DNA from 2 places in the Paenibacillus sp. KACC 21273 genome. Region 2 is predicted to be linked to the other one. Evidence: a T-box and tRNA genes for the amino acid it is inferred to sense, from the RefSeq annotation. Region 2 holds a T-box; the other holds one or more tRNA genes.
The links. The T-box of region 2 lies ahead of leuS (leucine--tRNA ligase). A T-box ahead of a tRNA ligase gene usually reads a tRNA of that ligase, here a tRNA-Leu.
Positions count from the first base shown of each region.

Region 1: it has a tRNA-Leu gene. The T-box ahead of leuS (leucine--tRNA ligase) is inferred to sense a tRNA for this amino acid. The anticodon was not compared.

Region 1 is NZ_CP117876.1:1,700,465-1,717,451, reverse strand. Features, by position in the region: gene PQ460_RS07815 (ABC transporter permease) at 1-860, opposite strand, end outside; gene PQ460_RS07810 (LacI family DNA-binding transcriptional regulator) at 1,034-2,002, opposite strand; gene PQ460_RS07805 (glycoside hydrolase family 2 protein) at 2,169-4,850, opposite strand; gene PQ460_RS07800 (carbohydrate ABC transporter permease) at 4,888-5,715, opposite strand; gene PQ460_RS07795 (carbohydrate ABC transporter permease) at 5,722-6,606, opposite strand; gene PQ460_RS07790 (ABC transporter substrate-binding protein) at 6,737-7,987, opposite strand; gene PQ460_RS07785 (LacI family DNA-binding transcriptional regulator) at 8,235-9,281, opposite strand; gene PQ460_RS07780 (glycosyl hydrolase) at 9,531-10,925, opposite strand; tRNA gene PQ460_RS07775 (tRNA-Leu) at 11,497-11,582, opposite strand; tRNA gene PQ460_RS07770 (tRNA-Leu) at 11,677-11,762, opposite strand; gene PQ460_RS07765 (GAF domain-containing sensor histidine kinase) at 11,916-13,187, opposite strand; gene PQ460_RS07760 (hypothetical protein) at 13,481-13,681, shown strand; tRNA gene PQ460_RS07755 (tRNA-Ile) at 13,864-13,937, opposite strand; gene pyrE (orotate phosphoribosyltransferase) at 14,213-14,854, opposite strand; gene pyrF (orotidine-5'-phosphate decarboxylase) at 14,841-15,590, opposite strand; gene carB (carbamoyl-phosphate synthase large subunit) at 15,738-16,987, opposite strand, start outside.
Region 2 is NZ_CP117876.1:1,581,995-1,598,981, forward strand. Features, by position in the region: gene PQ460_RS07275 (FGGY-family carbohydrate kinase) at 1-466, shown strand, start outside; gene PQ460_RS07280 (MFS transporter) at 509-1,768, shown strand; T-box leader at 1,826-2,108, shown strand; gene leuS (leucine--tRNA ligase) at 2,225-4,666, shown strand; gene PQ460_RS07290 (ComEA family DNA-binding protein) at 4,742-5,425, shown strand; gene PQ460_RS07295 (deoxycytidylate deaminase) at 5,477-5,950, shown strand; gene PQ460_RS07300 (ComEC/Rec2 family competence protein) at 6,207-8,957, shown strand; gene PQ460_RS07305 (RNA polymerase sigma factor) at 9,272-9,820, shown strand; gene PQ460_RS07310 (hypothetical protein) at 9,817-11,229, shown strand; gene holA (DNA polymerase III subunit delta) at 11,347-12,366, shown strand; gene rpsT (30S ribosomal protein S20) at 12,563-12,835, opposite strand; gene lepA (translation elongation factor 4) at 13,057-14,871, shown strand; gene hemW (radical SAM family heme chaperone HemW) at 15,275-16,465, shown strand.

The sequences.
Region 1 (16,987 bases), 120 kb from region 2:
GTCGAAAAGCTATATTGTGCTTTCTGAATCCCCATTTCATATACATAAGTCGGAATAATATTGGAGGTAGCATAATTCAGATCACTTTGCATCAGAAAAGCTTTTTCAAAACCTATGCTCATGATATTACCGAGTGCCAGAATCAATAAGATCACAATCGTCGGCAAAATACTTGGAATATCGACGTACAATACCCGTTTCCATTTGCTTGCGCCATCCATTGTTGCTGCTTCATGAAGTTCAGGATTAACCCCAGCCAGCGCAGCCAGATAAATGATAGTTGCGAACCCTGTTTCTTGCCAGATCCCTGATAATATATACAGTGGACGGAACCATCCTTCATCCGCCATAAATAGAATCGGTTCTCCTCCAAACAAAGTAATAACATGATTCACCATTCCGCTATTCGGAGATAAAAAAACGTTAAGCATACCGATCAGTACAACTGTAGATATAAAATGCGGTGCATAAATCACAGTCTGCACAAATTTTTTGTACGTTTTCCCTAGCATCTGATTCAACATAATCGCAATAATAATAGGAGCAGGAAATCCAAATAACAAAGACATCAAGCTAAGTGAGAGCGTATTCATAATAACTGTCCAGAAATTATAAGAGTTAAAAAAATCCATAAAGTGTTGAAATCCTACCCATTCGCTTCCCCAGATTCCCCGACTGGGTGAGAAATCTTTAAAAGCGATCTGTACGCCATACATAGGATAGTACTTAAATAGAAGATAAATAATGATGATCGGTAGTAAAAACAAATACAATTCATAGTCCCGTTTGAAACGACTCCATCTTTTGGCTTTGGTCTTGGTCGGTTGATTAACCTGACTTGTTATCGAATCCACTTTCATTCTCCCTTTCATCACAATCATTTTGAAACGTTTCCAATTTGATATAAATAAAATATTTATGTGTGGTTTTACTTGGAGTATCGTTTTTGAAACGTTTCCAACTTTTAATAAAAAACCAGCAAATACTCTTTATGATGTAGTATGTACTGAAGTTTTTTTGATCTAAAAAAAGATCACGTCGTTTCACCTTGTTTGAACATCACTGGAATACGGTACACTTGCTGATCCAAAGAAATACCTTCCATTTTGCTATATAGCAGCCTTATACTCATGCGCGCCATTTCTTCTACGGGCTGTCTGATCGTAGATAATATAGGATGAAAATAAGGGCTATCTTGAATCCCATCGTATCCGATCACTTTCACATCTTTTGGAACCGAAATGCCCTGTTTAGTCGCTCGATCAATATAATTTGCTGCTAACATATCTGTAATCGCAAACACACCATCAATATCTGGATATGTACCAAAGAACTCATCAAAATACGCTTGATCGTCTATAATAGGGTCTGACTTTTCGTAAATGATATAATCGACTCCTAAGGCTTCTGCTTCATCAATAAATCCTTTTCTTCGATTCATCGTTTCGCTAAATACAGAAGTGATGCTCCCCATAAAAGCTGGCTTTTGAGCTCCTGCTTTGACAAGTTCTCTCAAAGCTAAGCGCCCTCCTTCATAATTGTCTGAAGTGACACAAGTAATTTTCTTATTAAAGTGTCGATCAATACTTACAATCGGAATATCATTACTGACACTACTTTCAATATCGTTATACGTTATCCCTACAATACCAGCGACTTTGTTTTGTCGTAGCATATCCAGATAGTACAGTTCCTTTTCCGGCTTACCTCCACTATTGCATAACATTAACTTAAATCCTTCTTGATCCAATTCATCTTCAATATAATAAGCTAATTCGGAAAAGAAAGGATTCCAAATACTAGGAAGCAATAAGGCAACCATTTTGGATTTTTGCATTTTAAAATTACGAGCGACTTCATTCGGAAAATAATTAAGCTCTTGTATAGCTTCTTCTACTTTTCGACGTGTGATCGGTTTGACAGCTCCAGAGTTGTTAATGACTCTAGAAACCGTTCCTACAGCAACGCCGGCTAGCATAGCTACATCTTTTATACTTGTCATTTAACACCTCCGACCTTGCTTATGGAATTCATAATAGCACCAAACTGGAAACGTTTCAATACTTTTTTGGAAACGTTTCATTTTAAATAAAAATCAAACTAAAAGGACTCACTCTTGATGCAAGAATGAGTCCTTTTATATTCAAATGCAACTGTTATATCTACAGCTAACTATTCCATTCGGGTTGTCGTTCGTTGATACTTGCATGTTGTTGAAAAGAGGTAAATACAATCTCAGGTAGCATCTCTTCGTCTGTTAGCAAATGATCCATATGATCTACCAATAATAACTCTGCTGGAAATAATTCTGCTTCTTGACGACAACAGGTCACTGTAATTTGTTTGGATTCACCTGGGAAAAGAGTAAAATAAGCTTCGCTTGCAGTTATCCAATAACGATCACTGGATTCATACGGATAGATATGCAAAGCTATACTTTCTCCTTGATTGGTTACTTTATATTTTCTGTTCCATAACGTATGAGCGATACTATCAGATAACAAAGTACCCCACTCTTGATTGACTTCTACATGTAAATGAGAATTACCTTTTTGAAGTGCAGGGGCATAGATCGACTGTTGTCTTGTTGAAAAAGTATACATATTATCTGCAATAGACTTTTCTCCACATCTAGACTGCAAGCGAATATAAAATAACTGATCTTCAGTCTGTGGAATCGTAAAGCGGAACAAAGCAGGAGTTGCGACTTGATCTGAATTAGTTGTTCCAACAATATGACGTTCTTGCAGTATCTCACCTTTGCTATTCAGCAATTGCATATTCACTTGAAAAGGTTGGTCTTGATCGTGACAGACAACACGTAACGGAAACTCCACCGTCTCACCAACAACATAATGCAGACTGCGATAATCGATACTTGCTCGAAAAGGAGCATAAGCTTCTTTCACCCAATAATAAGCCATTTTTGCTTCATTATAATAATCAACTAGATTGGTACAGGTGACATTCGGCCACGGTTCATTCAATTGCCAGACCAGACTGCCACTATTGTTAAATTGACGGCTTCGATTAGAATCCAAAATAAAGCGTAACCCTTCGGCTTGAATCCATTGACTACAATCTACAAATGATTCCAAAGTATCGAGCGAACCGAATAACTCGATGTCACGGCTATACGTATCCCACCATTCTCCATGATGTCGCCAGACCAGACTATTTTCCATCGAAGTTGGTTGTCGGTAAGGTTGACTTAGAAATTTATGTAGACTGCGAACATGACTTAGCCCGTCTACACCGAACTCACTATGAAATAAATGATCTGCTTCACCGTACAACACATAATGCTGAGGATTACCTTCGTATTTCCAGTGACCGTGTACATCATGGCTGACCCCTTTTTCATGGGTGATATATTGTACAGGCCCTGAAGCAGATGTTGGCAAAAACATTCGCTGTGGATCATACTGCTGTACCAGTTGCTGAAGCAATGCTAGATTATGATCATCATACGTGGAAGGAATATTAGGTGCACTCATTAATTCATTGCCACCGCTCCAGATCGTAAGGCTAGTATGATTACGACGACGCTTGAGCGCTGAGATTGCATTGCGTTGTAATAAATCCAAAAATTCAGGACGTTGTGAAGGTGTATTATCGATCCCTGAACTTGATTGAATAAATTCTTGCCAGATCATAATACCGTGCATATCACATAGCTCGTATAAAATACTTTTTTCGATAATACCGCCACCCCATATACGCAGCATATTCATATTTGCTTCTTTGGCAAGATGAATCAGCCATTCATAACGATGAGCGGTTACATTTCCATATAAATGATCGAGCGGAGTGATATTTGCTCCACGGATATAGATTTTACGTCCGTTGATTTTGACAGTATAAGGCAACGCATCAGTTGGACTTCCTTCATTAGATACATATTCCAATTGCCGTATTCCTACACGACATGTATACACATCACATATGGTATTGTGCTGAAGCAATGTAATCTTTACCTTATATAGTGGCTGATCTCCATATCCGTTGGGATACCATAATTGCGGAGAATCTATTAGACTTTGCATAGTAAATGTAGACTCATTCTTTATAAATGATTGTTCTAATTGAACAACAGCATTTCCTGCCGGATCAAAAATAGCCACTTGTACTAGCGTAGACTTTTTACCTTTACTTTTCCCATGTGGCTGGATCTCTCCACCGATCTGAATAACTCCTTGATGTTGTTCGTTTAGATCAGTCTTTACTTGAATATCCTGCAAAGAACAATGTTGATAGGATTTGAGCACGATATCATCCCAAATGCCAATATTAATCAGACGTGTGGAAAAGTCCCACTTGTAGTTGAATCGACTTTTCTGCGTAAATGTTGCTGACGTTTTGCCGATTTGTCCCATTTCATCCGGTGGATGCTTGAGTACAATCAACAGTTCAACACGTTCACTTTGTTGCAGTTGCTCTGTAATATCGAATACCGCAGGTTCGTACATTCCGATATGTTCACCGAGGTATTGTCCATTCCAATAAATGAGTGCTTCATAATCTAATCCCTGACAGATTAATTCGGTAGCTACTGTATCTGTCTGAGGATAAATATCTTTCCATTCAAAACAAGTCCGATACACCCACCAGCGATTCTCCACCCATTCACATTGCAGACTATTCATATCTTGATACGGATTTTCTATCCATCCTGCCCGGTATAGATCATAATGAACACCTCCTGGTACAGTCGCTGGCATCCATTCTGTAACTCCTAACAATTCATTCCCAATTTCCATACTTGTGCCTTTGACCGGAACCCACGGCCAGAATCCTTTCAGTTCCCATGTCATCTGGCTTAACGAATATTCACGATCAGATGTATACATACTTGCCAATAGAATCGTTCCCTCCTTTGTTAGATGCTTATCCTTTCACTGCTCCACTCGTAACACCTGAGAAAATATACTTTTGCAAAAACAAATATAACAAAATCGTCGGAATCATAATAATCAGAATCGCCGCACAAATATTCGTCCATTGTGCTTGATTATTTCCTGCAAACCGCATAATCGCTGTAGAGACCACAACCAAATCTTGCTTGGGCATATACAGAAATGGAATATATAACTCATTGTAAATATTGATCGTTTTCAAAATAATCAAAGTCGCTGTTGCCGGCCCAAGTAACGGTAAAATAATACTGCGATAAATCCGTAACAGACTGGCTCCATCCATCATGGCACTTTCGTCCAATTCATACGGAATATTTTTGATAAATTGCAAATAGATATAAATCTGAATGACATCGGCTCCTACAAATAATAAAATTGGTGCGTAAAGCGTATTATAAATACCCATCGCTTGAATAATCGAAAATGTCACCACTTGAGTCGTAATCGTCGGAATAATAGTCGCGATCAGAAACGCACCAATCACTAACCTTTTGCCTCTAAATTGAATTCGACCTACAGCATAAGCCACCATCGTACCGAGTATAATATTGCCAAGCAATGCGATAATAATAATTAGAAATGTATTCAAAAAAGCATGCATAATATCTGCCCGATCGATAACATTTGCAAAGTTTTCAAAATTCAAAAAACTAGCAGGTAACGAAAAGGGATTACTGCCTTCATCTTCTTTTTTGAATGCATTCACAAATACCACATACAGTGGAAATAAAACGGTACATGTTCCTACGATCAAAATGACATATTTGAGTATATGCACGATATCAAACTTTCGATTCATAAGCAGTTAATCTCCTTTCCGATTAATGACTAGATTTTGTACCACCAAAATAATGGCTGTAAATAGAAGCAGAACTACACTCATCGCTGACGCTAGACCGTAATTGTTAAATTGGAACGCTGTCTCAATCGTTTTGAACAAAAATGTTTCACTTGCTCCAGCAGGTCCACCTTTAGTTAAAACAAACGGTAAATCAAATACCGCCAAAGCACCACTAAGCGTAAGGAACATATTTAATGAGATAATAGGTGTCAGATTAGGAATCGTAAGCGACCATAACATTTGAAATCGGCTGGCTCCATCTATTCTGGCGGCTTCATACATATCTCCAGGAATCGATTGAAGTGCTCCCAGATAAATGACCATATTGTAGCCCATAAAGCGCCAAAATCCGATAGATGCCAGTGCATAGTTGACTAGCGAAGCATTCCCTAACCAACTTTGTTGCCATGACTCTAATCCAACAAGCCCTAGCAATCCATTTAACGATCCATTGGTCGTATCAAATACATACTGAAACATAAAAGCCACTGCAACAGCATTCATAATAAAAGGAAGAAATAACATGACTCTAAAAAAATTACGTCCTCGCAATTTGGAATTCAAAATCACAGCAAATACAATCGCTACGATATTTTGAATAATCCCGATCAATACATAAGGAATCTGATGAAGAAATACACCAAACAAATCAGGATTGGTGAAAATTTCAATATAGTTACCCAGTCCAAGCCACTCTTTGACCGGGCTGATTCCATCCCAACTGGTAAAGCTCAAGTACACTAATCGCATCGCTGGATAATACGTAAAAATAGCTAATAATGCTAAAGGTATTAACAAAAACGAAATCAATATCAATTTTCGTTGTAATGGATATGAAATATGACTCATCGTTCCACTTCATTCCCTTTCTGTAACAGCTTCATTCAGCAAAGCAAGTTCGCTCTAATAAAATGACCTGCTTTGCGGATTTTCTTCATCTGTTCTAGTGTGAGCACAAATAGACGTCTATGTCCTATTGTTAATGACCTAACGATTTTTTGGCATTTGCCCATGCGGCATTATATTTATCCATAATCGTTTGGGGATCAGGAGCCAGTACAAATTCTTGTACAAAGGCTTCTTTGGTAATTTGTGCTTTATTGACGATAGCAGTGACTTTAGGATCATCAGATACTGCTTCTAGATACTTGGGTTTGAAGCTATTAAATTCTGTCAGTTGTTCTACAGCTGGCTTTTTGTCTTTCAATACAGGGATAAATCCAGCAAAATCATCGAACCCTGAATCTTCTAGCATCCATTTTACAAAAGCTTTGGCTGTTGCAGGATGCTCACTATTTTTGTTCACACCATACGCCCAGTCCGGTGCTAATGTAACATTGTATTTACCAGAATTATCGTAAGGAAATGGAAAGTATCCGATATTGCTGGAATCAGTGCCACTTTCAATCACTTGTGGAATCGCCCAGTTACCGATCACATACATCGCAAATTTACCACTAGCGATATCTTTTTTGGATTGTTCCCAATTGGTAGAGTTAATATCTGGCTCTAAATAACCTTTTTCATACATATTGCGAATAATGCTCATCGATTGACCGTAAGGGTTATCCAATTGGTAAGGAGCATCACTTTCAAGTCGTTTGTTGTTGAGATTAGCATCACCTGCAATTACAGTTGGAATCTCAGAAGACCACGGATACAATGTCCACTGATCTTTAAAATTAGAAGCTAACGCAACTTTACCTGCGGCTTTGAGCTTGTCTGCTGCTGCATAGAACTCATCAAGCGTTTGGGGAACCGCAGTAATACCTGCATCGGCAAAAGCTTTTTTGTTGTATAAAATACCTGTTGTAGTCGCACCTACTGAAATGCCATACACTTTGTTTTCAAACGATTTGTAATCTTTAAAATAAATACGATCATTCAATCCGAGATCATCTAATGGGGTGAAATATTTGGGGAGGTCTGAGTTAGGAATCGTTGGAATCAATACCACATCAGGAAATTCGCCAGAACCGACACGAATTTTGGTCGTTTTGTCTAGATCTGTAACTGCTTCAAATTCAACATGAGCATCTGGATATTTTTCATTGAAGCGTTTGGCATAATCATCATATTTTTCGCCAACCATATCTGTCCGATTTGTTAAAAAAGTGATCGTGCCACTAATTTCATTTTTGTCTGCTGATGTGCTCTGACTTCCACCACAGGCTGTTAACAATACCGAAAATATACAAACGAGCAATACAGACAAATATATCTTTTTCACTTTAAAGCCCCCTAATATTGATATCGCTTACATTCAAACATTAACATAATTAAACTTTTATTTCAACAATATAATTATATTTAATTCAACATAATAATATTTTTGAAATAGACTTTAGATAAACACATAACAAAAAGACACTTAGCGCATAAGTAATACTTGCTAAGTGCCTTTTATAAACTATTTGTATTCCATATCGTTGTATAACATCGCTTTTCGTCGTTTATCACTATGACTTTCTTCTATATCACTGCTTGGGTGCTGTAATCGATGCCCTCTCAATCAATTGGGTAGACATCAATATGTGCTCGGGTGTAACCTCAGGATGTTCGATTCGGCGCATTAACATCTGTACTGCGCGCATGCCAATATCATTTTTAGGAACACGAATAGTCGTTAATTTGGGGTTCATCAATTCTGTTAACGTCAAATCGTCAAACCCGATAATCGATACATCATCCGGACAATGAATATCCCATTTCGATAATAGACTGAGTGTTTCCAGAGCAACTACATCATTACCACAAAATAGTCCGGTTAATGCTTGCTCTGAAGTTGTTTGCGTTTTCAATGTATCTGCAAATTCGCCTGTAATATACATCCCTGTCCCACTTACACCGATACCAGCAATAAATGTAGCTTGAATTTCTTCATCGTTTTTCTCATTAAAATCACGAATCGCTTCACGAAATCCCCGACTACGTTCACGAAAGCTCCACGAAGCATCTGGATCACCAACAAATCCTATTTTCCGATGACCTTGTGCAAACAAATAATTGGTCGCTTGATAAGCACCAAGAAAGTTATTGGCCAGAATATGATCAATCGAAGGATCAAGTAAGTTAGCATCTAACATAACAAATGGGAAATCGATCGAGCGTAGCATTTCGATATAATTATCCGGTAAATGTCCCATCACTATCGCTCCATCTGCTTTGCGATCATAAATGCTAGACGGCAATCCTTCTTTTGGGAATAAACTAATATCTATTGTCGATAAAATCATACTAAATTGATGATTGGTTAATTCAGCTTCTACTCCTTGCATGACTTTACCCCAGTATTCAATATCATCTAGATATGCTCTCGGCATCAGAACAACGATATTACCTGTTTGAGTATCGGAAGCTTTTTTGCGAACAGGCTTAATACGGTAACCCATTTCTTCAGCTGTTTGCCATATTTTTTCTCGTGTACCTTCATTTACAGCAGGATCATTGGATAACGCTTTGGAGACAAGTGCTTTGGAGACTTTCAATTCATCTGCAATCACTTGGAGCGTAATTTTTTTCATGGAGCTAATCATCCCCCTTTGTTCTATCGTCTATCTATAGTGGATTCACTTGACTTAACAATAAAGCTTTATTCAACAAATTTCAACTCTAATCCTATTCTCTATATGTATCAAAAAAATCCAAACAGCAACCAAGAGATTTCTCTTAGCATACTGTTTGGATCGATTATTTTACAAGCTATCTAATATGACTTGCTACATATAATAAAATACTTATAATATAACTCTAATCTTTCCTTTGCTTTACTATTACTTTAACTTCGGTAACTCATCACGTGTAATTACATTAGAAGCATTATAGACAGTCTGGATCTGAGCATTGGTATTCTTTTCAAATGTTAGCTCTGCCCAGCTCATAGCAAATGCCCATTTCGGTTGAGCCGCTAACTGACTAGGTGTAGGTAATACATCACATTCACCAATCGCTATCGGCTTACCATTGGCTACGCTCAAAGCTGTATTGTATTTCTGCGTAGTGAATCCATCGGGATTGTATACGTCTAAAGCAAAGATATCCCAATAAGCATTCCCTGGATTGTATACATTCCAATTCAGATCCAAATCTTGCATATCCCATACCCATACCAGATTACTTAACCCTTTGGTATTTACAAGATAATCATGAGTCAAACGATACAATTCAGCAGTACCGGCACTACCCGGACGACCTGCCCACCAGAATACCCCTTGATTCATTTCATGGAATGGACGGAATAATACAGTGACTTTATTGTCTTCTAAATACTGAAAATATTGTGCATAATTATCTAAGCGAGCTTTCCACGCTTTATTTAATGTACCACCGTTAGTCGTTAAGTCTTTCCACTGAGCATCGCTTAAATGACTGACTACTCCGCCTTCCCAATTGCCTGCATCCGCTTGTGTAGGTGGAGTAACGTGCATCATCACCTGGACAATCGCTCCGTTATCCCACTGCTTTTTAGCCTCATAGATCATATTCCAACGATTGTTGACATCATTGGCTGAAAATAATAAATCACCACTCCATAATCCTGGATATTTACCTGTAATACTTTTGACTTTCTCTGTCTGTACAGCAGGTGTAGCATTCGGTTCACGATTGTGCATGCCAATTACAGTTTGTTTGCCACTGATGCTTTTAATATAATCAAGTACTCCTGTAGCCGCTTGTGTACCACTGCCGTATATTTCAAATTCGTATAACGAATAACCATAGGTAGTCGCCCGTTGAAACGCATACATTTTTACATATCTAGCGGTAGTCGATGGAAACGTAATCGTATTGGTTCCTCCAGTGTTGCTATAGTTCGAATACACTGTCGTCCAATTTACATTATCGGTAGATGTCTGAATCTGAAATTGCTTCGCATAAGCAGCTTCCCAACGCAAAATAACACTGGATACCGATTGAGCTGTTCCGAGATCTACAATGTAATATTGTGTATCGCTATTTGTAGATGCCCATCTTGTTGATAAATTACCGTCTACTGCATTGGCTGCGATATTACCACTGGCTTCTGTAGAAGACACAACTACATTTTTGCCACGAGCCAGATTAACATCCGCTGCTTCTGCTTGCGATCCCAAAGACATTCCTACACCACCAAACACCAAACTGAACATCACTAGAACTAACAACCATGTATAATTTAGTTTCACCATTATATTACCTCCCTTGTAAGGTTCAGTGTTTTCTGTCTACTCCTATCCTGTAGATTGCACTTTTTATCAAGCTTTTTGCTGAACCTTTTACAATTCCGCTCATCACCTCCTTATCTTTTTTATAATATAATTATACTTTTATTTAAAATTTAATTTTGTTTATTATACATATATTACATAATTTGAAAATAAAAATATATACTTATTTTTCAATTCATTAAAATTATTTACAAACTAAAAAAACCATCTGTTGATAACAGATGGTCTTTGCTTTTGCTAAAAGATCAATTCAATATATTTCACACTTCAACAGTATAGAGACTTCCATATCATATATGTAGGATTATAAGCTCCTGTATGGCTTCAAAATCGTTATTAGATTATATGATGAATCTTTATGCTTAACTTATTAAATAGTGTCTTACGCTTGATCAGAAGCCTTTTACATCTATATCCAAAACCAGCACACTATCCAAAGAAACATTCCACGTTAATTTCACAAAATAAAAAGAGCGCCCCAACCGCTATACAACGGTTGAAGCGCTCTTTTTGTTATCTGTACATCTCATAATGCCGAGAACCGGAATCGAACCGGTACGGTAGTCACCTACCGCAGGATTTTAAGTCCTGTGCGTCTGCCAGTTCCGCCACCCCGGCACATTAACCCACATTGATGTTGAGGGTTATACATGTGCTGCTTGTCTTTATGTACTGATTGTATTACGTTACACTTATATCAAAAATATAAGTATGCCGAGGACCGGAATCGAACCGGTACGGTAGTCACCTACCGCAGGATTTTAAGTCCTGTGCGTCTGCCAGTTCCGCCACCCCGGCACATGTTGAGATGAATAAATTCATCTTCATGCCTGTTGACTTTATCACTTATTGTGATTGTTTCGCCAACATTTAAGATCATACCATGCTAGATATCTAACTGTCAACACTTTGGATTCGATTTTATTTTCAGTTAACCAAAACGTTGATTTTCTAAGATATAATATCTACATTTTCAAAAGAAATATACTGCGGCAACAATAAATTAAAACGAATAATCGTTCCTTGTTCTCCACTATTCATTTCAAATTCTCCATTCATCAAATGGATTAATTTTCGACTGATTGCCAAATTCAAACCGATACTACCGTATTGCTGATACCATGACATATCGTTAGCTTCTTTTAATGAATCAAATAACTGTTCTAATGTTGTGATATCTACAGTCATATGAGAATTATGAACAGTAATATCCAATGATACATTGTTATCAGAATCGCTTATTGCTGTTGACGCTGATAATGTTAATTGTCCTACAGAATTGAAACGCAATGCATTAAGCGTATTGATCAATATTTGTCTCAACCGCAATGCATCTCCATAAATCAACGGAAGTTCACTGGGATTAGTGTTCATCTTCAACGCAATTGGATTGTCATCCAAAGGTGTGCCGAGTGAAGTCACCACTTCATGAATCGTATGCATGAGATCAAATGGTTCTTGATCAATCTTCGTTGCGCCTTCTTCCATATGACTAAAACTCAAAATATCTTCTACCAAAGTCAACATCGACTGATTACTAGATTCAATAATATCCATATAGACTTGTTGCTGGGGATCTATCTCTGAATCCATCATCAGATCGGCTACACCTACAATATTGGTCATCGGTGTGCGAATTTCGTGTCCCATAATAGCTAAAAGGTTCCTATTCACTTGTGCTGACTTTTCCGCTTTTAGACGGGCTTGTTCTAATTCAATTTCTTTTTGCTGAAGATCGGTTACCATCTTCTCTAGCTCTACTACATAAGCTAAAAAGATCGTCATTGTTTCTAACGTTTGAATATCAGCTTCACTGAACTTGTACGTATTGCGATCCAGTGCACAAATCGTTCCATAAATACTACCATCACGCAAACGTACCGGTAATCCTATAAAAGAACCACCACCTATAGAACGTGTTACATCCATATGGCGTGTTAATTCATTTTCATTAGTATTCTCGATAATCAAAGGCATATTACTTTTTGTTTTCTCATTATTGATCACCAGACTGCAATAACTTAATTCTAAAGGAAGTATACTTCCCTCTTCTACAAGATGTTCATCACGATTGTAAGCTCGCATAATCACATTATTGAGACCATCATTGCTAGCGATAAAAATAGTATTAATGTGGATAAGTCCACCTATTATTTTAATAATGTGGTCTGCTGCATCGCCCACATTTTGATATAATATATTACTGATTGAAGAAGTATTCATTATGAACTCCACCGTCTTTCATTAAGAAAATATTAGATATAGTTCTATATACCCAAATTATACTTAAATGTATTATATATTAAATTTTAAATAATGTATTGTGAATTTTTGTACTTTTTTTATGATTGTAGAATATGTTTGGATACACATATCAAATCAGTAAAAGTTTATATTTGTGATTCATCTGACGTCACATTGGTTTATTTCGATAACATAGCCTTTATATTGATTTACAATATGATTGATATCTATTATGTCGAAAATAGCTAGATAGACGAAAGGATGACTTCATAATGAGTAAACCGGATGAGTACAAAAACCATGAAGAACGTGGAGCGGGTGTAGATCCTATACCAGATCCAGACTCTAATAAAAATCATTCCGCAGAAAATCTGCTAGAAGAAGCAGTGAGCGAATCGGTAGATAAAGTTAAAGAGGACTTCAGTAAAGATTCTAAAAAAGACTCTTCGACGAAAGATTCTTCTCATCAATAAAAATACTTCTGATTCTTTTGAACTACTTAATCAGGGTTAAAGCTTGGAGGTAATATGCTATGAAATTTATTCTAATTGTCGTTATTGTTGTACTATTAGTCATGTTATTTATGCGCCGCAGAAAAAGATAATATCACTACTTATAAAAAAAGACCCTTACAGATGTAAGGGTCTTTTTCTAATGGGCCCAGAGGGACTCGAACCCCCGACCAACCGGTTATGAGCCGGTAGCTCTAACCAACTGAGCTATAGGCCCGCATCTCCAAAAGAACGATTTCAATTGGAATGTAATATAAACAGCGACTCAATTAATATACCGTATTTCACTATTTCACGTCAAGTTAATTTTCTGCATATCTTGTATAAGCAGATGCTTCACTTTATCATGATCGTGTTTATATTTTACAAAATATGTATGTTTATTAAAAGGTAAGGGTACACTGTAGGCAGTATACCCTCTTCTATATAATATCAAAATATATGGATTTTATTTTACAACTATGGCGATGTAGTATCGTAATCTAGATCTACTTATTTACCAAAAGCAGATGGATCTTCACGCCATGAGCGTAATAGTTCTAAATCTTCTGCTGGAATTTTGCCCAATTCTACTGCTTTGTCGATCAAGGCTGTATAGTTAGAAAGAGTCTGTAATGGAAGATTAGCTTCTGCAAAAGCATCTGTAGCTTTATCTAGTTGATAACTAAAGATCGCCAGTACTGCTAATGGATCGGCTCCTGCTTCACGCACAGCCTCTGCCGCTTTAATCGAGCTACCTCCTGTCGAGATTAGATCTTCGATCACAATCACTTTTTGCCCTGATTGAATCAATCCCTCGATCTGATTATGTTTACCATGTCCTTTGGCTTTGTCACGAATATAAGCCATTGGCAAATCTAACTTTTGCGCGACCCAAGCTGCATGCGGAATACCTGCTGTAGCTGTTCCTGCGATCACTTCTGTATCCGGATATTGCTCACGAATAATCATAGCAAACGCATCTGCTATCTGATCGCGTATGTATGGATAGGACATTGTAAGACGGTTATCACAATAAATCGGTGATTTGATACCCGATGTCCAGGTAAAAGGTTCTTGCGGGCTTAATGCTACCGCTTCAATCTGTAGTAATGCAGATGCAATATGAGCTGGAATCTCTTCAATGGTTAACATGTAAACTCATCTCCTCTATAATCTGTTGTGTCGCTTCTCTAGGATCATTTGCACCGGTAATCGGACGACCGACGACTAAATAGTCACTTCCCCCGGCTATCGCTTGTCCTGGCGTTAATATACGCGTCTGATCCCCTATATCACTACCAGCCGGACGTACACCCGGAGTAATCGTAGCAAATGACGCTCCGCATGCTTGTTGAATCATCGCTACTTCTAATGGAGAGCATACTACTCCACCCAGACCACTTTGCTGTGCTAAGCGTGCGTAATGAACTACAGCCTCTTCCACTGTTCCTTGAATACCAATTTCTTGATTCATCACTTGTTGTGACGTACTGGTTAACTGTGTAACAGCAATTAATAAAGGGCGTTCTAAGTCAGTATCTGCTATTAGGGCAGACTCCATACCTTCTACTGCCGCTTTCATCATCTGTACTCCACCTGATGCATGGACATTAAAAATATCTACGCCAAGTCTGGTGATGCTATTAGCTCCACCTTTAACAGTATTCGGAATATCATGCATTTTCAAATCTAAAAAAACTGAATATCCTTTTGACTTTAACTCACGAATAAAATCAGGTCCTGCACTGTAAAATAATTGCATGCCTACTTTGAGCGTACATGGAATGTCTTGAAGATGTTCAATAAATACTCGTGCTTCTTCTACATTAGGATAATCTAGCGCTACAATCAAGCGCTTAGCTATGGATGGGGAGATCGAATGTGTCAACTGTTGTACCTCCTTGAAGATATCGTATTTGTGGTTGATACGAATATAGATATACAAGTCGTATAGACCGATTATATGCACACAAATGACGGCGGACACTAGAATGGTCCGCCGTACTTTAGTTTTGTGTGATGTAGTCGCTTATTTTCAGCTCAGAATCGTTTCCTGATCTTCCAATTGACCGACTACGATATCGTTAACAACGTCTTTTTTCGGATTTGCAGTGACTGTATTAGTCAAAGACGGCATAGCATAAGAAGAGAAGTTAATTGTATCTAACATTGTGAGCAATGCTTCAACCGTATCCAGTGATGTCATACATACCACACCATTTTCAACAGCTTCACGGCGGATACGGAATCCGTCACGAGCAGGCGTTTTCCCTTTCGTGAAGGTATTGACTACAAAGTTGGCTTGTCCACTGCGGATCAGATCCAGAATGTTCGGCACACCTTCTGTCAATTTATGAATCACGGTTACTTTGATTCCTGCTTCTTCTAATGCTTTTGCTGTACCGCTTGTTGCAATAATTTTGTATCCTAGACGGTAAAATCCTTTAAGCAAGCGAACCGCTTCTGGCTTGTCTTTGTCTGCTACAGTTGCAATCAATGCTCCGGTTGCCGGGATTTTCATACCTGCTCCGATTAGACCTTTGTATAGAGCTTTGGCATACAGTAGATCGCGTCCCATAACTTCACCTGTTGATTTCATTTCAGGTCCAAGCGTAGGTTCTACACGACGTAATTTGGCAAAAGAGAATACTGGAACTTTGACCGAGATATATTCGCTTTCTTTCCACAATCCTTCGCTATATCCCAAATCTTTAAGTTTAATGCCTAGAATCGCTTGTGTAGCAATCTTCGCCATTGGAATATCGGTTACTTTACTCAAGAATGGCACTGTGCGTGAAGAACGTGGATTCACTTCAATCACGTAGACTTCATTTTGGAAAATAACGAATTGGATATTTACCAAGCCGACAGTTTTAAGCTCTTTAGCTGTACGGATCGTGATATCGACCACTTTTTGCTTCAATTCTTCTGAAAGATGTTGTGGAGGATACACTGCGATAGAGTCACCGGAGTGAACTCCTGCGCGTTCGATATGTTCCATAATTCCTGGTACAACGACTGTTTCGCCATCACAGATCGCATCCACTTCCACTTCTTTACCTAGCATATAACGGTCAATCAGAACCGGATGCTCCGGATTTACTTTGACTGCTTCTGCCATATAGAGCAATAATTCTTCATCAGAGTATACAATTTCCATTGCACGTCCACCTAGTACATAAGAAGGACGAACCAGTACCGGATAACCTAATTTTTGCGCTGTTTCTACCGCTTCATCTATTGATAGCACTGTGCTACCTTCAGGCTGTGCAATATTAAGGCGAG
Region 2 (16,987 bases):
CAAAAATGCGCGGGTACGTGGCGGATTTCTATTCGATGCTCCGCTGTCAGATCAATTAAGCCGGGCTCATTTTGTCAGATCAGCATTACACGAGATTGCTTTTTCTATCAAAGTGAATTTCGATCAATTGGCACAGGTGGTCTTGCTGGATCGTCCGTATATTTGGGCATGTGGAGGAGGACTACAGAGCCGTACACTTATTCAAAGTATTGCTGATCTATTAGGTAAAGAAATCCGTATCCGCACAGGATTTGAACATGCTTCGATTGTAGGAGCAGCTTATATCTGTAATGAAGCTTTGGATATACAGTCTACTCAGACAGAACAGATCACTACATTTCAACCACAATCTTCTGAGGCATTGCAAAAAGATTACCAACAATGGCATAAGGCGCAGCTCTTTTTTGCACAATTACAATTAGCGGAGTCTGCGACAACGACTTCTTCATCTGAAAGTAGTATTTGAGAACAGTAGCTTACCAGTAAAGTTGAAAAAGGAGTGGATGTCATGAACGTATTAGATCGTATAGGGATTCCCAAAACATTAGTATGGGGATATCTCGGAGTATTGATTTTTATGATGGGAGATGGATTAGAAGCAGGTTGGTTAAGCCCTTATCTGGTAGAACGAGGGCTTAGCGTGCAGGATGCCAGTCTTTTATTTACGGTATATGGTATTACACTAGCAATTGCATCATGGTTTTCTGGCGTATTTTTAGAAGCATTTGGAGCCAAAAAATCAATGTTCATTGGATTTATCGCTTATGTAATCGGTACATCTGCTTTTATCGCTTTTGGTATAACCGATCTAAATTATCCTATTATGTTATTAACGTATGCGGTTAAAGGATTTGGGTATCCATTGTTTGCTTATTCTTTTTTAACATGGGTAACTTATCGTAGTCCTGAGCACAAATTAAGTACAGCAATTGGCTGGTTCTGGGTAGCCTACTCAGGCGGGATGTTTGTATTAGGTGCATATTATTCCAGTTATGCGATCAAAAATCTAGGATATATGCAGACGTTATGGAGTGCTGTTGTGCTTGCTGGAATCGGTGCTATTTTTGCTTTGTTGATCAATCGTGACCGTTTACCCAAAAAAGCAGGCAACGCTCGTGAAACGTTACGCGAATTGGGTAAAGGATTAACGATTGTCAAAACCCATCCCAAAGTTGGATTAAGCGGTATTGTACGGGTTATTAATAGTGTAGGTTCTTACGGATTCCCTGTATTTTTACCATTACATATGGCACAATACGGAATCGCAACAGGTACATGGTTGAACATCTGGGGAACGATCTTTTTAGGAAATATCGTATTTAATCTATTATTCGGTATTATTGGTGATAAATTTGGTTGGAGACAGACCGTCATGTGGTTCGGTGGAGTAGGTTGTGGTATTTTCACATTATTATTGTTCTATGTCCCTGAATGGACAAACGGTAACTTGTGGATCACCACGATTGTTGGATTTATCTGGGGTGGATTGTTAGCGGGATATGTTCCTATTGCAGCACTTGCTCCATCCGTAGCAGGAGGCAACAAAGGCCCTGCGATGTCTATCGTCAATCTAGGTGCTGGTTTATCCGCTTTTATTGCTCCTGCTATCGCATTTGCTTTTATCGGTGTGATCGGTGCAGAAGGAGTGGTATGGGTATTCGCAATTCTTTACTTTATCAGTGCGATTATTACCAAGTTTATTACAACTCCAGAAGAAGATGCTGCTAAAGTAGCCGGTAAACGTAAAGTACAAGAGAATATTGCGTAATCATTGACTTTCCAGGGCGAATTTTTTAAAATAGAGCTATTGTTATATTTTATAATACAATGCTCAGTGAAAAGGAATAGTAATATTAGTAAGCATGTAATGATAGAGAGTCGACGGGTGGTGCAAGTCGATATGATGCTGATATGAACTCGCCTTGGAGATATGTGGCAAGAATATTGGAATACGCTGTTATTTTTATCAGTACATAGTCAGCGTAGTTATCCTATTTCTGAACGACATCGGCTTCCTACCGTTATCAGGCAACTAAGTGAGTGGATAGCAAAGTATGCTTGTTCACTAACTAGGGTGGTACCGCGAGACACAACCTCTCGTCCCTAGCGATATTATGCGCTATGGATGAGAGGTTTTTTTGTCGCATATGAGCAGTAAGCTATGAATGAAATACAGGTATACGACAGACACACACGATCGTTAAGATCGAAGGAGGACACATTGATGACAGATTCAAAAACAACTCAACCTGGTTATCATCCACAGCAGATTGAACCGAAGTGGCAAGGATATTGGGATCAACACAAAACATTCAAAACACAAGAAGAACCAGGTAAACCGAAATTTTATGCACTGGATATGTTCCCTTATCCATCTGGAGCAGGTCTGCATGTAGGGCATCCTGAAGGATATACAGCTACAGATATCGTGTCTCGCTACAAGCGTATGCGTGGTTTTAATGTACTTCATCCAATGGGATGGGATGCGTTTGGTCTACCAGCAGAACAATATGCAATGGATACAGGCGAACACCCACGTGATATTACATTCAAAAATATCGATAATTTCCGCCGTCAAATTAAATCATTAGGATTTTCTTATGATTGGGATCGTGAGATCAGCACAACTGACCCACAGTATTACAAATGGACACAATGGATCTTTATCCAATTGTATAACAAAGGGCTTGCTTATGTAGATGAAGTCGCTGTGAACTGGTGTGAAGCATTAGGAACAGTACTTGCGAATGAAGAAGTTATTGATGGCAAAAGTGAACGCGGAGGACATCCAGTTGTCCGCAAACCAATGCGTCAATGGGTACTACGTATTACAGAATACGCAGAGCGTCTTTTGGATGATTTGGAAGAATTGGATTGGACCGAAAGTATCAAAGATATGCAGCGTAACTGGATCGGCAAATCTGTCGGTGCAGAAGTGCACTTTGATATTGAAGGAACCGATAAAAATCTAACCGTATTTACAACGCGTGCAGATACTTTATTTGGTGCAACATATTGCGTATTGGCTCCTGAACACGAGTTAGTCGATGTGATTACAACACCTGAGCAAAAAGAGGCTGTCAAAGCGTATCAAGATCAAGCAACACATAAGAGTGATCTAGAACGTACAGATTTAGCAAAAGACAAAACAGGCGTATTTACAGGTGCTTATGCAATTAATCCAGCAAGTGGCGAGAAATTACCAATCTGGATCGCTGATTATGTACTTGCAGGTTACGGTACAGGCGCTATTATGGCGGTTCCTGCACATGATGCTCGTGACTGGGAATTTGCTAAAAAATTCGATTTGGAAATTAAAGAAGTAGTAGCTGGAGGCAGTGTACAAGAAGAAGTGTATACAGGCGAAGGCGAACATGTGAATTCTGATTTCTTAAATGGATTAAATACAACAGATGCGATTGCCAAAATGATTGCATGGCTTGAGGAAAATGGTAAGGGACAAGGTAAAGTTACGTATCGTCTACGCGACTGGTTGTTTAGCCGTCAACGGTACTGGGGAGAGCCTATTCCTATTTTGCATTTAGAAGATGGTACGATGAAGACTGTTCCTGAATCGGAATTACCTTTATTGCTTCCTGATATCGATCAGATCAAACCTTCGGGCACAGGAGAATCACCACTGGCTAATATTACTGACTGGGTAGAAACGATCGATCCAGAAACAGGGATGAAAGCACGTCGTGAAACGAACACGATGCCACAGTGGGCAGGTAGTTGCTGGTATTACTTGCGTTATATCGATCCACATAATGATGATGCTTTGTGTTCACCAGAGAAGCAAAAAGAATGGTTGCCTGTCGATCTATATATCGGTGGAGTAGAACATGCTGTACTTCACTTATTGTATGCTCGTTTCTGGCATAAAGTGTTATACGATATCGGTGTAGTCGATACCAAAGAACCTTTCCACAAGCTTGTCAATCAAGGGATGATTCTAGGTAATAACAATGAGAAAATGAGTAAATCTCGTGGTAATGTTATCAATCCAGATGATATCGTTAGTGAATATGGTGCAGATACATTACGTCTATATGAAATGTTTATGGGACCACTAGAAGCAACGAAGCCTTGGAATGAAAATGGTGTAGAAGGCATGTATCGCTTCTTATCTCGTGTATGGCGTCTATTTATTACAGATGAAGGACAATTGAATGCCAAAATCACAGACGGTGAAGGCGATGAAGCATTCAAACGTACAGCTCACAAAACGATCAAAAAAGTAACAGAAGACTTAGACGGACTTCGTTTCAATACAGCGATTAGTCAGTTGATGATCTTTGTGAATGATGCTTACAAAACAGACGTATTGCCACGTGATCTAATGGAGAAATTCGTACAATTGTTATCTCCTCTTGCTCCACATATTGCAGAAGAACTATGGGCTCGTCTGGGTCACGATGGAAGTATTACGTATGTAGAATGGCCTACATTTGATGAGCAATGGACAACTGAATCTGAAGTGGAAATTGTTATTCAAGTGAATGGTAAAATTGTACAACGTAACAAAATTGCTAAAGATCTGGATGCCAAAGCGATGGAAGAATCTGCACTATCCTTAGAAGCAGTTCAACAAGTGATCGAAGGCAAAACAGTTCGTAAAGTAATTGCTGTACCGGGCAAATTAGTTAATATTGTTGCTAACTAATCACTGACCGATTGATATAGCTAATATATGTATTGTTTGATCTGAACGTACAAAAGTAACATCGTTTAACCTCCTATGCGATGGGAGTCTATTACCGGGATTCCGGTAATGTACTGGAATCCCGACGGCAGAGGTGTCATTATGAGACGGGATATCATGTGGACAGCGGTAGTCTCCGCGGTGCTTGGAGCAGGATTGATTGTGTTTGGAACTTTACAATCCAGCGAGCAAGAAACCAAATGGACAGCTTTACATGAACAAGCACAAGCTTCACTTGTAGAAGATCAGGCAGTAACGACAACATCAAGTTCGACTTTGGCTGAATCTACATCCAAAGCAACAACAGATCAGACAGATCGCTCCAAAGGTGAAACGTCATCGGCAACAGATTCTTCCAAAGAGAAGGTAGCCGAGGTAGCCAAAGATACGGTCGTTACTGAAACGGCTTCTACAAGTCAGCAACCATCGATCAAGACTCCGATCGCAACATCAGAGTCTACAAGTTCAATATCATCGAATACCGAGACTGTTGCTACAAATCCAGCACCATCAGCCCGCACACAGGATGGCAAGATTAGTATCAACCATGCGAGTCTGTCTGAACTAACTGAATTGCCGGGTATTGGAGAAAAGAAAGCACAAGCGATTATTGATTATCGCAATACGCATGGCGCTTTTCGCAGTGTGAATGAACTGGATAATGTAAAAGGAATCGGTAGCAAAATGTTAGCCAAGATGTTGCCTTATGTACAGCTTTAGGGGATGTAAGGGGGAGTAAGAGTGGTACGTAAAGATTGGGATACGTATTTTATGGATATTGCTCATATGGTCTCGACACGTTCACGATGTCCACGTCGCCATGTTGGTTCAGTACTGGTACAAGGGAAAAAATTACTCGGTACCGCTTATAATGGAGCACCGATGGGTGTACCGGATTGTTCTGAAGATGGTTGTATGATCTCAGAAGAAGTAGAACTGGTCAAAGTAGATGGTGTGGAAACAATGGTCAAAAAGCAACGTTGTATCCGTACGATTCATGCTGAACAGAATTTACTCCTTTTTACCGATCGGGCTGACCGCGAAGGTTCGGTCGTATATGTTACTGATGAGCCTTGTTGGACATGTGCAAATATGTTAGCCAATAGTGGTATTGTTGAGATCGTGTATTATCGTCCTTATCCTAAAGATACGCGCAAAGTTACAGCTATGATGAAGCAAAAAGGTATTATTTTCCGTCAGTTGGATCATTACAATCCACCACCTGACACCACAGTAATCAGCTAATCTCATACGATTCATCTGCCCTCATCGCAAAGTAGGGAACGATATATGGAAGAACCATTATCTTGTAAGTACACAACATCTGTAGAAGATGGATGTGGCTTAGTAAGGTAATGGTTCTTTTTTTGCGTAGAGGGCAAGATGGATATAAACCATAGAATAGCCATTCTCAAAAATAGAATGCCTGTTGATAACATCATAATCATATAGAACGATTGATTTCTTTTTTGAAAAACAAATAAGAACGGAGAGAGAAGTATTGCAAACACGTCCACTGGTTGCTTTATGCGTGGTATGGGTTGGAGGAAGCATGATCGCTTGTCTAACAAGCGAATATATCTGGTGGGTATTGAGCGGACTAAGTTTGATTTTATTTTCAGCGTATCTGATAATTCCGCAGATTCAACGTTCTATACTTATACTTGGCTCTGTAATATTGATTGCATCAATCTACTGGCACTGGAATGAAGTACGTAATACTAGTGATATTCCAGCTACACTTCAACTTCAAGAGTCGCAGATGATCGATCAGCCGGTGCAAGGTAAAGGGATAATTGCCAGTCCGATCAAAGTCGATGGGGATTTGGTTACTTTTTTTATGAATATATATCAATTCCAAGAAGATCAGTCACTTACTACACCAGAAAAGGTAAGAATTCAACTGAAATTAGCAACTGAAGCAGAATTACAGACAGCAGCTTCATGGCAACGTGGAGACCATATAAAGATTCAAGGGATATGGAAAGTGCCTGGAGAAGCTCGTAATTTTAATACATTTGATTATCGTGATTATCTACGTACTCAATATGTACACTGGATTATTAGCGCCAAAGGAGCAACATCGCTAGCACAGACAACTGTACCTTTATCTCAAATAACGATGTGGAAATGGGAATTACTACGTTATAACGATCAAGTTCGAGCTAATTTGGGAGCGCGAATTGATATGCTATTTGATGATCATGATCGTGGATATATGAAAGGGTTATTGATAGGCGATTCCGGTGATCTTGATCCTGAGACATTTGCTTCTTTTTCCAGACAAGGATTAACTCATATTCTTGCTATATCCGGTCTACATGTAGCGATTTATACAGCGATTTTGTTGTGGTTATTGCGTCAGATGAAGATTACCAAAGAACGGGCTTGCTTAATTGTCATAGTGTTACTGCCTATTTATGTGTTATTAACAGGTGCTTCTCCTTCAGCGGTTCGTGCAGGAATAATGGGAATAATCGGTCTATATGCGCTTAGTCGGGGAATACTCAAAGATGGATTACATATATTATGTGCTGCTTGTATAGGAATGTTGTTATATGAACCTTATTATTTACTGAATGTTAGTTTTCAATTATCTTTTATCGTCACTGCTGGATTGGTTATTTTTGTGCCGTTAGTTCAACCGTTACTTCAGAAGTTACCACCCAAATGGGCAGGAGCGTTAGCAGTAACATGGGTAGCTCAGATAATTTCGTTTCCTTTAACGATTTATTATTTTAATCAGTTTTCGATTTTATCATCGGTTGCTAATTTTATTCTTGTTCCAATTGTAAGTTTGATTGTATTGCCTGCTGGGTCGCTTGTACTTGCTCTTAGTTATCTGTGGTTGCCAGTAGCGAATAGCTTAGGCAATGTGATCTCATGGATTAATACATGGACATTTCATCTGGTAGATTGGATCGATATCGTACCCGGAATGTTAACAATCTGGTATTCACCATCTATCCTATGGATCTTGTTATATTATGTAATGCTGTATACAGGTTTGCGTTGTCTACAACATATAATGCAGTGGCAATTTCGCGAACAATCTGTGCATCTTTCTTTGACAAATGGTGATACCACTAATCAGCAAGAGACTTACACTCAGCCGTTAGATCAACGTCTTTTTGTAGCAAATCATTTTAATAATTATAGTAGTCATCATACGCAATCTTTTTTCTCGCTTATCCATAAAATACAATCTAGCTGGCATGCTATTGCTTATATATCTCCATGGATGAAGCGTAGGTATATAGCTTGTTGTGCAAGTGGCTTAGTCATGATGGGTTTACTTGTGTATGGATATACTCAACCTGTCACTTCAGGAGCAGGAACAGTCCAGTATTTAGATGTCGGACAAGGAGATAGCATTTTGATTACTACGCCACAAGGAAAACAGATACTAGTAGATGGTGGCGGAACGATGACATTTGAACGTCTTGGACAAGAATGGAGAAAACGAAAAAATCCATACGAGATCGGCAACAAGTTACTTGTGCCATTATTGAAAAAGCGAGGGATACATCATTTAGATGCTGTACTTTTAACTCATGGGGATCATGATCATGCAGGAGGGTTACCAGCTGTTATCGAACAAATTCCTGTACATCATTTTATTTTTAATGGTACGTTGCCAGATGGAGATAGTCTCAATCCTTTAATGAAGACTATACTGGATCAACAGATTCCTTTGATTACACCTACACCGGGTAGTGAATTACAGATAGATGATCAGACAACGTTAACCTTTTTAGCTCCAGAAACGCCGAATCAAAGGAATGTAATCTCTACCTATACCAAAGGATTACCACGCGAAGAAAATCAAAATCATTATTCTATCGTTTTTTTACTTACGATGAATGAACGTCATTTTTTGTTTACAGGAGATGCAGATCAAGCAGAAGAACAAGGGATTTTATATCAGCTTCAACAATCTTCTACTTTTAAAAATAATTCTGTTTTTACAGCATCATTAGCAGAGTGTAATTTTCCTATCGATGTACTCAAAATTGGTCATCATGGTAGCAAAACATCTTCTTCCAGTGAATGGCTACAGTACTGGCAACCTGCTGTATCTGTTATTTCTGTAGGAGCTACCAATACATATGGTCATCCTACAGAAGAAGTATTAGAGCGAATAGAACAGGTAGATTCAGAAGTCGCTCGAACCGATCTTCAAGGAGAAATACAGATTCAAGTACATCCAGATGGAGAAATGTTACAGCGGGTCATGTATCCTTTACCATAATACTTGTATTGTAGATAAGCTAATGTATACACTTGTATTTGTATTCATCTCCGCTGTCGGGATGACGAATACAAGTGTTTCTGTTATTCTAAATACAGTCTTGAACCGTTTACATCTTTGCATTCGATTCGGATGAATCCTACATAGGGTAAGTCTTTATAACAACAGAGTTCACATCTTCCAGCAATGCAAGATAAAGCGCGTAGACCACTAATTATTCAAATGAATCAAAACATTAAAATTAATTTGAAAATAACTGCAACTATTAGGCAATAGATTGCGTCTGAATAGTTGTAAGGAGAGGGGGATCCTCCGTGGTGGAGCAGGGACTCATCAAGGCCGCCCAAGCGGGAGACCGGGATGCTCTAATCACCCTATTAAGAGAGATAGAACATCATGTCTACAAAACGGCATATTACATTTTAAATAATGAACAAGATGCTCTAGACGCGGCTCAGGAAGCTTTGATCCGTATTTATATCAAAATCGGTTCCTATGAAGAAAAAGCACAATTCAAAACATGGGTACAACGAATCGTAACAAATGTATGTATTGATAAATTTAGACGTAGCAAGCCTACGGTCTCGATTGATGAGCATGAGATGGTTTTTGAAGGTCGCGATAATGTAGAACACGATGTTATGCGTGCTTATACATCAGAAGATGTACGTGAAGCGATCAATCAATTACCGGAGCATCACCGAACCGTTATTGTACTCCGTTATATTCAAGATTTATCCTATAACGAAATAGCAGATTGTCTTGATTTGCCATTGAATACTGTGAAATCGTATTTGTTTCGTGCCCGTCAACAATTACAGAGTCTGCTTGCAGATTATGAGAAAGGAGGAGTGACTGGATGAAACGTGAAGTAGCGGAAGAATGGATGAACCGCTATTTGGACGGTGATCTAAGCGAGGAAGATGCTGATATCCTGTTCCGCCATATCGATAATAATCCTGATGATGCGGATACATTTCGAATAATGAGCGCTTTATCTTTACAGCTTGAAAAATTACCTGATGTCAAACCCAAATTTAGTCTAGTCGATTCTATATTACCTACTTTAGATGATATCGATGCCGAACGTCGTGCTGAGATTGCTTCTGATATTGGCATTATGGAACCCCAACATGAGAAACAAGATGAATTTACAGAACGTCGTAGACAGCGCAGTTCATGGCGAGATCGCTTGCCAGTACGAACGATTGGTGGACTGGTTGCTGCTGGTGTTATTCTTGGAGTTTCGATTGCAACTTATGAACCCAAAACACTTTCAGATGCAGGACAAGCACCGTCTGCGATAAGTATGGAGCAACAGACCAAAGATCAAGAAACAGGCGCAGCGAAATCGAAAGCTGAACAAGATGCTACCTTACAAGCACCTGCAACCAATACGCCTGAATCAACAACTTCACCTGAAACGAACACACAACCACAGTCTGAAGAATCACAAAAAGTAACACCTGACAGTGGAAGTGGAACATTAGATCAACAACCAACAACGCCGGATAAATCGACTCCTGATACAGGTACAGGCACTAGCCAGGAAAGCACTCCTTCTTCAGGCAACAAGGGAGGCAATCCGCCAGCAAGTTCCCAGACTGCACCAGAATCAAGTCCGCCGAGTTCAGGCAATGGTACAAGCAACAATGAAGATCAGTTGATGAGAGAGCAACAAATCGCACCAGAAACAGATAGTAGTGGTACGAGCGAATCATCTCCTGCAACAGGGACAGATGAAGGAACAGCAGATAGCAGTTCTTCCAATAGTTCTAAATCGGCCACAGACAGCACTACCCCAAGTACTGCAAATAACGATGAATCATCATCTCCAGTAGCACCAAAAGCAAGTACAGATGATAGTTCATCCAAAGATAGTTCAGCATCTAAAGACAATGCTTCTAGCACTACGCCTGAGGCATCCAATAATGATGCTAAACCTAAAACGTATAGTCTAGCACCGGAAGCTGATTCTAAAGCCAAAGATGATAGCAAAGTTCGTTCATTTAGTACGAATACGATACAGCAAGAACAAGAGTGGGTATCTCCGAGTTCATCATTTGCAGTGGTGTTAACCACATCGAATACGTTGCGACTCGATAGCTTATCCAAAAACAATATTAATGGTCGTACAGTCGTGGCTACAGCTACGATTGATGGTACGTGGTTAAATGGTCAATGGACCAAAGATGGCAAAACATTTAATTATCAAGTAGCTAAAGAAGGCAAAACCAAATGGTATAAACTTTCTACAGCCGGACTTCAGTAATATCGATGTACGTGATAACAAGTGTAAACAAAGAACTTTCCGAGTATTTTGGAAAGTTCTTTGTCGTATGTTCCTTTTTCCGTTAAAATAAAAAGGACGAACTTGGGGGGACGGAGTATGGACTTAAAAACAGCAAGTAAAGATATCAAAAATAATCAGCCAGCCGCTATTTATGTATGCTATGGCAATGAAAAATATCGTATTCGTGAATTTATTGATTTTGCGACAGCTCAACTGATTGAACCTGAACATAAAGACTTTGCTTTGGCTCAGTACGATCTTGCAGAGACACCGCTGGAAACGGTAATTGAAGAAGCTGAAGAGATTCCTTTTATGGTGCCGCGCAAATTAATGATTGTGAAAGATTCTTCTGTGCTGACAGCAGGCAAAGATACCAAAATCGAACATCGTATCGATTCGTTACTTAAATATATGGAACATCCTGCTGATTACAGTATTATTATTTTCTGGGTACAGGGTGAAAAGTTAGATGAGCGTAAAAAAATAGTCAAAGCGCTCAAATCATCATCAGCTTGCCTTTTACCGTTCCAACCAATGGGTGCAGACGAATTGTTACAATGGCTGATCCGTCATGCTAAAAAGTTAGAATGCGAATGTTCTACAACCGCCGCAGAGGCACTTGTACAGTCTGCAGGGACAGGATTGGGTATTTTAGCGGCAGAGATGGATAAGCTGTGTCTACACGCAGGCAAAGGCGGTACAATCACAGTCGAAGATGTACATCACCTTGTTGCACGCAGTACAGAGCAAAATGTATTTGCATTAGTCGAGCAGATTGCTGCTGTTCGCTTAGAGCAAGCTTTGACTATTTTCTATGATTTGCTAAAACAACGTGAAGAGCCGATTAAAATTGCTGCTCTGATTGCTCGTCAATTCCGAATTATGTTGCAAGTTAAAGAATTAGCAGGTCAGAATTATTCGCAACAGCAGATGGCTTCTCAATTAAGTCTGCATCCGTATGTAGTGAAGTTAGCCGGTGAACAAGCTCGCAAATTCGATAGTCAGAAATTACGCTCGATTTTGGCACATCTAGCCAGACTGGATTATCAGATGAAAACAGGAGCTATCGATAAAGTATTGGGGCTGGAAATGTTTTTGTTACGTTTGGGAGCTTGAGATGCGTGGCATAAGCAATGTATAAAAATAATATATACCAAAATAAATAAAAAAGGCTTACCCGCAATCTATTATCTGTGGGTAAGCCTTTTTTTGTGACTTCAAAGCAACAAAATAAACCCCTGTTCGGAATGGCCGAAGCAGGGGTTTATCATATGCAGATGATGAATACATTCAATCATCTGTTGCACGAAATTTAGCCTTGGCTAGAAATCGCGTTTAGTTTTTTAGCCAAACGGGATTTTTTGCGAGCAGCCGCATTTTTGTGGACAAGACCTTTAGTAGCAGCTTTATCAAGCTTCTTGGAAGCAGCGATTACAGCAGCTTTTGCAGCTTCTACATCAGTATTCACAAGTGCAGTATCAGCAGCTTTAACTGTTGTACGAAGAGCAGACTTCTGAGAAGCGTTCAACGCACGACGTTTTTCACTAGTTTTTACACGTTTCACCGCGGATTTAATGTTAGGCAATTACATTCACCTCCTGTAGAGCATATACGTATTCTTCACAACTTTAAATATTCTATCATGTACCCTAGGCAAATGCAATACCATTATTGACTATAAGCAATGATATTTCAGATGTGGGATTGCTGTAAAATCGCTCAACTGCTATAATAAACGGATTAATGGGATTGTTGATTTTTTTCAATAATCAGCAGTATATTTCAGGCTTGTGTTGGGGGTAAGGCATGACTGATATGTCAGTAAGACAACAAAAAATTCGTAATTTTTCAATCATTGCGCATATAGACCACGGTAAATCCACTTTGGCTGACCGTATTTTGGAATATACAGGCGCGCTCACTTCGCGTGAGATGCAAGCACAAGTACTCGATCAAATGGACTTGGAACGTGAACGTGGAATCACGATCAAATTACAAGCCGTTCGTCTTGTGTACAAAGCAGATGATGGTGTGGAATATCTGCTGAATCTGATTGATACACCGGGACACGTCGACTTTACGTATGAAGTATCTCGTAGTCTAGCAGCCTGTGAAGGCGCTTTGCTTGTCGTTGATGCGGCGCAAGGTATCGAAGCTCAGACGTTAGCTAACGTTTATTTGGCGTTAGATAACAATCTAGAAATTTTGCCAGTCATCAACAAAATCGATCTTCCAAGTGCTGATCCTGAACGGGTGAAGCAAGAAGTCGAAGATGTTATTGGACTGGATGCAAGCGACGCTGTACTGGCTTCTGCCAAAGCAGGAATCGGTATTAAGGAAATCTTGGAGCAAGTGGTACAAAAAGTACCTGCACCTACAGGCGATCCGAATAAGCCGCTTAAAGCATTGATTTTTGATTCTCATTATGATCCGTATAAAGGCGTTATTGTCTATATTCGTGTTATTGATGGCAAAATCAAATCCGGTTCCAAAATTAAAATGATGGCAACAGGTAAAGAATTTGAAGTTATTGAAGTAGGGGCATTTATGCCACGGATGGCGATTGTCGATGAATTGAACGTAGGGGATGTAGGATTTATTGTAGCGGGCATCAAAACCGTTGGCGATACCAGTGTCGGTGATACGGTCACTGATGCTAAGAATCCAACACCAGAACCTTTACCAGGTTATCGTAAAATCAATCCAATGGTATATTGCGGACTGTATCCTATCGAATCTTCCGATTATATCGATCTCCGTGAAGCTTTAGAAAAATTGCAATTGAATGATGCCTCGCTCAGCTTTGAGCCTGAATCTTCAAGTGCACTTGGCTTTGGTTTCCGTTGCGGATTCTTAGGACTGCTTCATATGGATGTTATTCAAGAGCGTATTGAGCGTGAGTTCAATATTCCTTTGATTACAACCGCTCCAAGTGTTATTTACAAAGTAACATTGACTAACGGCGACGTCATGACGATCGACAACCCTTCGAACTATCCAGAAGTGGGCAAGATCGAATATGTAGAAGAGCCTTATGTCAAAGCATCTATTATCGTACCGAACGATTATGTAGGTACAGTTATGGAATTGTGTCAGAATAAGCGTGGCGAATTTATCAACATGGAATATCTGGATACCACTCGTGTAACGATTACGTATCAAGTGCCATTGTCTGAGATCGTTTATGACTTCTTTGACCAATTGAAATCCAGTACCAAAGGGTATGCTTCATTTGATTATGAAGTGTCTGGATACCGCAAATCGAATCTGGCGAAAATGGATATTTTGCTTAACGGCGAACAAGTCGATGCACTATCCTTTATCGTTCACCGCGAACGTGCATATCATCGCGGACGGATTATTTGTGAAAAATTACGTGAATTGATTCCGCGTCAAATGTTTGAGATTCCTATCCAAGCATCTGTCGGAACCAAAGTTGTTGCCCGCGAAACGGTTAAAGCGATGCGTAAAAACGTATTGGCTAAATGTTATGGCGGTGACATTTCTCGTAAACGTAAATTGCTAGACAAGCAAAAAGAAGGTAAAAAACGGATGAAACAAGTCGGTAATGTCGAAGTGCCTCAAGAAGCATTTATGGCAGTACTAAAAATCGATGATTAAAGCGCTTGGCACCATAAGCGCGACTTCTTCTAGTCCAATCCAACAATGATTTTTGCAGAGCAAAATATCTTACGTTTAGCGCTTGGCACCATAAGCGCGACTTCTTCTAGTCCAATCCAATAATGATTTTTGCAAAGCAAAATATCTTACGATTAGCGCTTGGCACCATAAGCACTCCTTCTAATCTTGTACTACGATAATCGCAATACTAGGATCATTCGGGGAGAGCCGCAAGGCTTTCCCTTTTGTCCTAGCACTTAGCAGTATAAGTGCGATCAAGTTCAATCCAAAGTGATTTTTGTAAAACAAAATATCTTTCTATCAGCACATGCCAGTATAAGTGCTTGTCACTATGAAACGCATTAGCAACACTACTATCCACAAACGGGGAGGAAAAAGAGTCATGAATAGCAATGTACACAGCGACGCGCCCCGTGCGATCTATATGCACATTCCTTTTTGCACCAATAAGTGCTTTTACTGCGACTTTAATTCTTATGTTCTCAAAGATCAGCCAGTAATGGATTATTTACGGGCATTGGAACGTGAGATGGAATATACAGTACAACAGACTCCACCTGGGGTTATTGATACGATTTTTGTTGGTGGAGGTACACCAACTGTTCTCAAAAACGACGAAATGGAATACTTTTTACAAAGTATTCGCAAACATTTTCCAAATTGGTCTGAAAATATCGAATTTACAATGGAAGCGAATCCGGGTACAACCGATCTGGAAAAAATGGCAATTATGAAAGCTGGCGGAGTCAATCGTGTAAGTTTTGGCGTACAAGCATTTCAAAATGAGCTATTAACAGGGATTGGGCGTATTCATAATATTGATGACGTATATCGTAGTCTGGAAAATGCACGTAAAGTAGGTTTAAATAACTTATCGATTGATTTGATGTTTGGCTTACCGAATCAGACTTTAGATATGCTGTCATACAGTATTGATCGTGCGTTAGAGTTAGATTTGCCTCATTATTCGATTTATAGCTTGAAAGTTGAAGAAAATACACTATTCCATACAATGTTCCAAAAAAATCAACTTCCGTTACCAGATGAAGATGATGAATTGAATATGTACCTTCTTCTGATGGAACGCATGAAAAAAGCAGGTTACGAGCAGTACGAGATCAGTAATTTTGCCAAACCGGGCTATAGCAGTCGTCATAATACCACTTACTGGCATAATGAAGATTATTATGGGCTTGGCGCAGGAGCGCACGGGTATGTTGGCGGGAAGCGTCATATGAATATCAAAGGTGTAAATCCTTACAACGAAGCCGCAATGAAAGGCTTACCGCGATTAGAACAGTTTGAAGTAGATCGCGAAGAAGCAATGGAAGACTTTATGATGGTAGGCTTGCGCTTGTTAGATGGAGTATCCAAAGAACGCTTTGTACGTCAATTTGATGGAGCACAGTTAGATGATATTTTCCGTCCGCAAATCGAAAAATTATTACGGTTAGCTTTAATTGAACCGACAACAGCAGGTTATAAATTAAGCGAAAAAGGGCTATTATTCGGTAACGATGTTTTTGGAGAATTTGTAGGCAGTCTGGTACACGAAGCAGAAACTGCTCAATAATATAACGATATAGTAAAAACCTGAAGAGTACTTCTTCAGGTTTTTTATTTGTATTTTACATAAAAATCGATAATAAACAGCTAAATAAAAACGAAATTATGCAATTACATGAATAATTAATGCGAATTTGGTTAAATGGTAACTAATATATCGTGCAATCTAAAGCGTATAACATAAAAGTGATCTATATATAAACAAGCATCAACAGAAAATACCGATAGATCAGCTCATTAATATAGAGAATATGAATGTAAAGCTAAAATTTTTATCGTAAATCAAAAAAACTATAATCAAAAGCAATGTCATTATCCGATAAAAATAATATAAATTTCTTCTGAAAATCTATTGAAATATCATTTATCTTAATGTATATTTATACGTATTCACTTATAAGATTCAATATTGAAGTATATGAGGACAGTTTACAATTCCAATGATCTATTAAATAAAAAGCGATTTTTAAATAAACATTTCAAATTAAAAATACAAACATAAATGGTATACGGATTAGATCAAATGATT